3 regions of the Enterobacter sp. KBR-315C3_2022 genome follow, and region 3 is predicted to be linked to each of the others. Evidence: predicted binding sites of a transcription regulator. Region 3 holds the regulator's gene; each other region holds the start of a gene.

Region 1 (2,267 bases), on a different contig from region 3:
CTCCAGCCCTAGGCAGCACTCGCCGCGCAGCTCGCGCGCCGTGCGTTCCAGGACAACGTTGAAATGCTTTCTAAGCACCCATAGCGAGCTTGCCGCCAGATCCTGCGCCGTCGCGATCCCCATGGCGTTAAGCTTTTTGGTGATGCGCCGCCCTACGCCCCACACCTCGTCAACGGGGACGACCGCCAGCAGCTTGCGCTGCCGTTCGGGGCAGGATAAGTCGACAACGCCGCCCGTCGAAGGCCATTTTTTGGCCGCGAAGTTCGCCAGCTTTGCCAGGGTTTTCGTCGGGGCAATGCCCACGCCCACCGTCAAACCGGTGTTTTTATAGACGCTATCGCGCATTTGACGCCCAAATGCCTCCAGCGACATACAGTTGCCGACGCCCGATACGCTGACGAAGGCCTCATCGATGGAGTAAATCTCAATCGCCGGAGCCATATCGGCCAGCGTCTGCATCACGCGGCTGCTGAGATCGGCATACAGCGCGTAGTTCGAGCTAAACACGTAAACCTGCAGCGGATAGCCCTTCTCTTTGAACTTGAAGTAGGGTTCTCCCATTTTGATGCCGAGCCGTTTCGCTTCCCGCGAAAGCGAGATGATGCAGCCGTCGTTATTGGAAACCACCACCACCGGCTTTCCCTGCAGATCCGGTCGAAACACCGTCTCGCAGGACGCGTAAAAGCTATTGACGTCAACCAGCGCGAACATGTTTATACGTTTTCAGCGTGTGGGTGACGACGCCGAAGATCTGCAGCTCATCTTCGGACTGAAAGAGTATGGGCTTATAGCCGGGATTGTGCGGCACCAGGCGAAGCGCGGGGCGCGTCTGCAGCTCCTTTACCGTGAACTCTCCGCCAACCGACGCCACGATGATGTCGCCATGCCCGGCGGTCAGCGATCGGTCGACCACCAGCAGATCGCCGTCGCCGATCCCCGCCCCAATCATCGAGTCTCCGCTCACCTTCACAAAATAGGTCGCGCTGGGGTGTCTGACCACCAGCCGGTTAAGGTCGAGACGCTCTTCCACATAGTCCTGCGCGGGGCTCGGAAAGCCGCAGGCAACGCGCTCGACGAACAGCGGGAGCTCCACGTTTTGCTCTGGCTGATAAGAAATGAGAGTGCTCATAAATGTCCTTTTCACTGCATACTGTATTTATATACAGTATTACGGATATCGGCCAGCGATCAAGCCGCTTTCAGGGGGATGAAGCCAAACGCATTGAAGTGTGGGGGATTTAATTTCGACAGGGCAAATCGTTTGGTCAGTTATTCAACAATCACCTTCACCCTGGGCTTCGACAGCAAAATGTGTATCAAACCGGCAAAAGGGACTGCCTTAAAGAAATAGTATCCCTGCTGGAAGGTAATGTTGTTCCGGTTGAGGTAGTCAAGCTGGGCGCGGGTTTCCACGCCTTCGGCGACGATGCTGATAGAGAGCTTTCGCGCCAGGCTGATAAAACGGAACGATTTCCCCTTTTGCAATCGCGCGGCGAAGCGACTCCTCGGGAAGCGTTTTTTTGTTCAGGTATTTGTAGACGACATAGGCAGAGAGGCAGGCGATGAGCAGCAGAAAGAGCAGGATGCCGCCCCCCTGCCTGACCAGCCTCTGCACGCTCAGCATCGGAGGGTGATTGTATTCAATGCTGTACGGGTCGCCCGCAGCCGCGACGCGACCCACGCCCGCCGCTGGCGCAGGCTCCGTCGACACCTTGCCCGACGCGTCCATAACGCTGTGGCCCACCCGTAGCGTATAGGCCACGCCTTTGAAGGGAATATCCAGCGCCTCCTGAAGCGACGGCGGCGGCGAGCGGGATCAGGACATTGCGCATGGATGGCGCTTCCGTGTTTTACCGTGCGAATACAGAGAGCATGGCCGACAACGTTAAAAATAACCATGCTCTCTATTACAGATTTGCCGACGGGCATTTAGCAGGTAAACGCGTTTTCCTTTGCGAGGAAGAAAGGCCGTAAATACGCCACCGTATTAGAGAGCGGAATAACGTCTTCGCTCAGGTGAATCTTAAGCACGTCGCGGATATAGCGCCTGCGGGCTTCGATGCGCGCCCAGAGTTCGGGATAATCACGCTGGATCTCCGCCTGAAGCTCACGATCCGCCAGGGCGATGCTCTCTTCCGCGCTGGTCCCGGTATAGCCCTTCACGGAAGGAATGATATCGATTTGCAGGATCATGCCGCTTTTCAGCGTTTGCACGGAGCGGTCAAAAATGGGGGATGACATCCACTCTTCGTCCGCGCTCAGGTGGC
Region 2 (2,267 bases), on a different contig from region 3:
TGGCGCGATCGGCGATCTGCTGCGCGTTACGGCTCTGGTGCTCGTAGCGCCAGAGATTCGCAATGGTGCGCAGGGCCACCAGCAGCGTAGTCGGGCTGACCAGCATAATGTTATTTCGCAACGCTTCGGTAATCAGTTCGGGCTGTATGTCGAGCGCCAGCAGAAACGCGGGCTCTACCGGAATAAACATCAGCACGTAATCTAACGAGCGCAGGCCCGGGAGCTGTTGATAGTCTTTGCGGCCCAGCAGGCGAATGTGGTTACGCACGGAGGCAATATGCTCCTGCAGCGCCGCCTCGCGGGTATAGTCGTCCTCCGCATTGAAGTAGCGCTCGTAGGCAACCAGCGTCATTTTGGCATCGATCACCACGTCCTTGCCCTGTGGCAGACGCACGATCACGTCAGGTTGCATGCGCGAGCGGGCGTCGTTTTCGATACTCACCTGGGTTTCGTATTCATATCCTTCGCGCAGGCCGGAAGCTTCGAGCACGCGCGTCAGCACCACTTCGCCCCAGTTGCCCTGCGTTTTATTGTCGCCTTTAAGCGCGCGCGTCAGGTTAACCGCCTCCTGCGCCATCTGCGCATTCAGCTGCTGGAGATTGCGGATCTCATGCGCCAGCGTGTGGCGCTCGCGCGCTTCCTGGCCAAAGCTGTCCTGCACCTGACGGCGAAAACCGTCCAGCTGCTCGCGCAGCGGCGTTAACAGCCCATTCAGGCTCTGACGATTTTGTTCGTCAACGCGCCGGTTGCTCTGCTCAAATATTCGGTTGGCGAGGTTCTCAAACTGTTCGCTCAGGCGCTGTTCGCTGTTGATCATCTGGCGAATTTTGTCTTCGGCGTGCAGCTGCGTGGATTCGAGGCGGGTGGTGACTTCACGGAGATCGGCCTCCAGCGATGTGTTGATATCGCGAAGGTTTCGCAGTTCGTTGTTGAGCAACTCGCACTCGTCTCGCCAGTGGGCACTTTGCGCAAGCTGTTGTTTTGTCGCGCTTAGCTCCGCAACGATCTCTTCTCGCTCTGCAAGCTGGTCGGCTTTTTGCTGCGCGTGCTGATAGCTGGAGATCAGCCAGCCAACGCCTGCGCCCACCAGCGCTATCACCGCATAAATCAGGAATGAGATGTCCACAATGCCCCCTGCATCAACGTATTACCCGCAAGATAGAATTGTGCTGTATAAACGTCCAGTTTGAAAGGGTTTTCCTGCGAGGCGCTACGCAAAAAAGAAAAGGCCGAACGTGTCGGCCTTATATCTCAGAAGAGAGGGTTAGATCAGGCGGCGAGCCGCTTCTACCACAATTTTCACCGCATGACTTTCAGTCTGCTTCATGGTTTCAGCGTTCGGGATCTCCTGCTGGGTGCGGTTAACGATGACGCCCGCCACCATACCGGCACGCAGACCCTGGCTTGCGCACATTGTCAGCAACGTGGCTGATTCCATTTCATAGTTCATCACGCCCATGGACTGCCACTCTTCCATAGAGCCTTTGAAGCGGCTGACCACGCGGCCAGAGAAGGTGTCGTAACGCTCCTGGCCCGGGTAGAAGGTATCGGAGGAGGCGGTTACGCCCACGTGGGTGGTTGCACCCACGGATTTCGCGGCCTCAACCAGCGCGGTTGTACAGGCGAAGTCCGCTACTGCCGGGAATTCCATCGGCGCGAAGTGCAGGCTTGCCCCATCCAGACGCACGGATGCGGTCGTCACCAGCACGTCACCCACGTTGATGTGCGGCTGAATAGCGCCCGTTGTACCGATACGCAGGAAAGTACGAATGCCCAGCTGCGCCAGTTCCTCAACGGCAATAGAGGTAGACGGGCCACCGATGCCGGTAGAACACACGATCACCGCTTTGCCATCCAGCTCTGCGCGCCAGGTGGTGAACTCGCGATGGGCTGCCAGCTTAACCGGCTTATCCATCAGCGCGGCGATCTTTTCCACACGCTCAGGATCGCCCGGGACGATGGCAAGCGTAGCCCCTTGTAAATCGTTTTTAGTGAGGCCGAGATGAAAAACATCAGACTTAGACATAGGTGACTCCTCTGTGGGTCGGTTAGTCAGAAGAAGCAAAACGGTACTTTACAGAAGCGATACGCATAATTTCGTGATGAATCTCACCATGAATGAAAATGATTGCAGTGATTTTCCATAAAAAGGTGATTTACATCACATTAACAAGTTATATCGTCGCGTGTTGCACAAAAGATAGACCGTTTCGGGCAGTGTGGGTTGTTATCTTGAGGTCTATATTTATATGCACTTACGGGTACGG
Region 3 (2,267 bases):
CGGCGGCCAAACATCACGGAGACCGGCACCATCTGCACGTCCAGATCGGGATTGCTGCGGTGCAGATCGAGATAGTCGTGGAACAGCTTGATGGACTCTTCTTTCGGCGTGTAATAGGTGAACACGCGCGGCCCGCCGTGGATGAACACGTAGCGCGGTAGCAGCGTACCGTCGACTTCCAGCGGTTCAAGCGGGTCGGGCAGATCGTGCGCCAGACACTGCGCGCGAAGCGTCAACAGGTCAGCCTTCGAGTTATAAGGCAAAACGTACATAATCGGGCGCGAGGTATCGAGCCCTAATTCCAGCGCGGGTTCTGCTGGGATAGACTTACTTTTTACCAGTACGCTTAATGGTAAATTAAGTAATTTGTAGTAAATTCGTGGCCAGCCGGACATAAACGATGTAAAGCCTCTGGTTAATAATGCAATTGCGGCGCAAGGATAACAGAAAGCGCGCAAAATTTCTGTTGTTACCCGTCAGACTTCAGGCGGCAGCATAGTGGCTGCGGCTACATATACTTCATCCTGCATGCTGCATGAAAGCGGCATGGACGATCTTGTGTATAGTGACTGACGCTCTTTCCAATAAAAGGTTCTTTTAATGGCCAATAATACCACTGGGTTCACCCGAATCATCAAAGCCGCGGGCTATTCATGGAAAGGTTTCCGTGCCGCGTGGATCAATGAAGCTGCTTTCCGCCAGGAGGGCATTGCCGCTATCGTCGCGGTTATTGTCGCCTGTTTCCTTGACGTTGATGCGATAACCCGCGTACTTCTCATCGGTTCGGTGCTTTTGGTGATGATAGTGGAAATTCTCAATAGCGCTATTGAGGCGGTGGTTGACCGCATCGGTTCCGATTTCCACGAGCTTTCCGGACGCGCAAAAGACATGGGATCCGCTGCCGTACTGCTGGCGATTATCGTTGCGGCGATAACCTGGGTCACGCTGCTTTGGTCGCATTTCCGATGAGCCTCGAGGAATAATTAAGTCCCTGGTTTTTTGTGCAGTTTTTGGTTCCAAATTCGCCTTTGACTGTATATACTCACAGCATAACTGTATATACACCCAGGGGGCGGAATGAAAGCGTTAACGACCAGGCAGCAAGAGGTGTTTGATCTCATCCGGGATCATATCGGCCAGACGGGTATGCCACCCACGCGTGCGGAAATCGCGCAGCGTCTGGGCTTCCGTTCTCCAAACGCTGCCGAGGAACACCTGAAAGCGCTGGCACGTAAAGGCGTGATTGAGATCGTCTCCGGCGCGTCTCGCGGTATTCGTCTGCTCGTCGAAGAAGAGACGGGTATTCCGCTGGTTGGCCGCGTTGCGGCAGGTGAGCCGCTTCTGGCGCAGCAGCATATTGAAGGCCATTATCAGGTCGACCCGGGTATGTTTAAGCCAAGCGCTGATTTCCTGCTGCGCGTTAGCGGGATGTCGATGAAAGACATCGGCATTCTTGACGGCGATCTGCTGGCCGTTCACAAGACGCAGGACGTGCGCAACGGGCAGGTTGTTGTGGCGCGTATTGATGACGAAGTGACCGTTAAGCGCCTGAAAAAACAGGGCAACACCGTGCAGCTTCTGCCGGAAAACAACGAATTCACGCCGATTGTGGTAGACCTGCGCGAGCAGAGCTTCTCGATCGAAGGCCTGGCGGTTGGCGTTATCCGCAACGGCGAATGGCTGTAATCTCTTCCTGACGGGCTGCGGTTTCTCCGCGGCCCGTTTCGTATTATCGTCCCCGGTATTTTCCCATGTCTCTGCTGACGGCTTCCGATAAAGCATTGTGGCGTCTTGCGCTGCCGATGATCTTCTCCAATATCACCGTTCCTCTCCTGGGGCTTGTTGATACGGCGGTGATTGGCCATCTTGACTCGCCCGTGTATCTGGGCGGCGTCGCGATTGGCGCAACGGCGACCAGCTTCCTCTTTATGCTGCTGCTCTTTTTGCGCATGAGCACCACCGGGCTGACGGCGCAGGCGTATGGCGCGAAAGACCCGCTGCGGCTGGCGCGCGCGCTGGTGCAGCCGTTAATCCTGGCGCTGGGCGCGGGAATAGCGATCGTCCTCTTGCGTACACCGCTCATCGATTTGGCGCTGCATATCGTGGGCGGCAGCGAGGCGGTGCTGGAGCAGGCCAGGCGTTTTCTGGCGATCCGCTGGCTCAGCGCGCCCGCGTCGCTGGCCAATCTGGTTCTGCTTGGGTGGCTGCTGGGCGTTCAGTACGCCCGCGCTCCGGTGATCCTGCTGGTGGTGGGCAACCTGCTTAAT

What was found. The regulator LexA, encoded in region 3, represses DNA repair genes until DNA is damaged. The targets are predictions, from matches to a motif close to TNCTGTATGTACATACAGNA.
Region 1: a site for LexA is predicted at 1,149-1,168, ahead of umuD (translesion error-prone DNA polymerase V autoproteolytic subunit). Genes of this name have one in related genera too.
Region 2: a site for LexA is predicted at 1,168-1,187, ahead of rmuC (DNA recombination protein RmuC). Genes of this name have one in related genera too.

What each region holds. Positions count from the first base shown of each region.
Region 1 is NZ_JBGKEB010000012.1:72,506-74,772, reverse strand. It holds gene umuC (translesion error-prone DNA polymerase V subunit UmuC) at 1-711, opposite strand, end outside; gene umuD (translesion error-prone DNA polymerase V autoproteolytic subunit) at 695-1,129, opposite strand; gene AB8804_RS14195 (cyclic diguanylate phosphodiesterase (EAL) domain protein) at 1,270-1,413, opposite strand; gene AB8804_RS14190 (hypothetical protein) at 1,391-1,762, opposite strand; gene AB8804_RS14185 (M24 family metallopeptidase) at 1,930-2,267, opposite strand, start outside.
Region 2 is NZ_JBGKEB010000019.1:16,727-18,993, forward strand. It holds gene rmuC (DNA recombination protein RmuC) at 1-1,126, opposite strand, end outside; gene udp (uridine phosphorylase) at 1,265-2,026, opposite strand.
Region 3 is NZ_JBGKEB010000011.1:100,828-103,094, reverse strand. It holds gene plsB (glycerol-3-phosphate 1-O-acyltransferase PlsB) at 1-395, opposite strand, end outside; gene AB8804_RS13575 (diacylglycerol kinase) at 601-969, shown strand; gene lexA (transcriptional repressor LexA) at 1,078-1,686, shown strand; gene dinF (MATE family efflux transporter DinF) at 1,752-2,267, shown strand, end outside.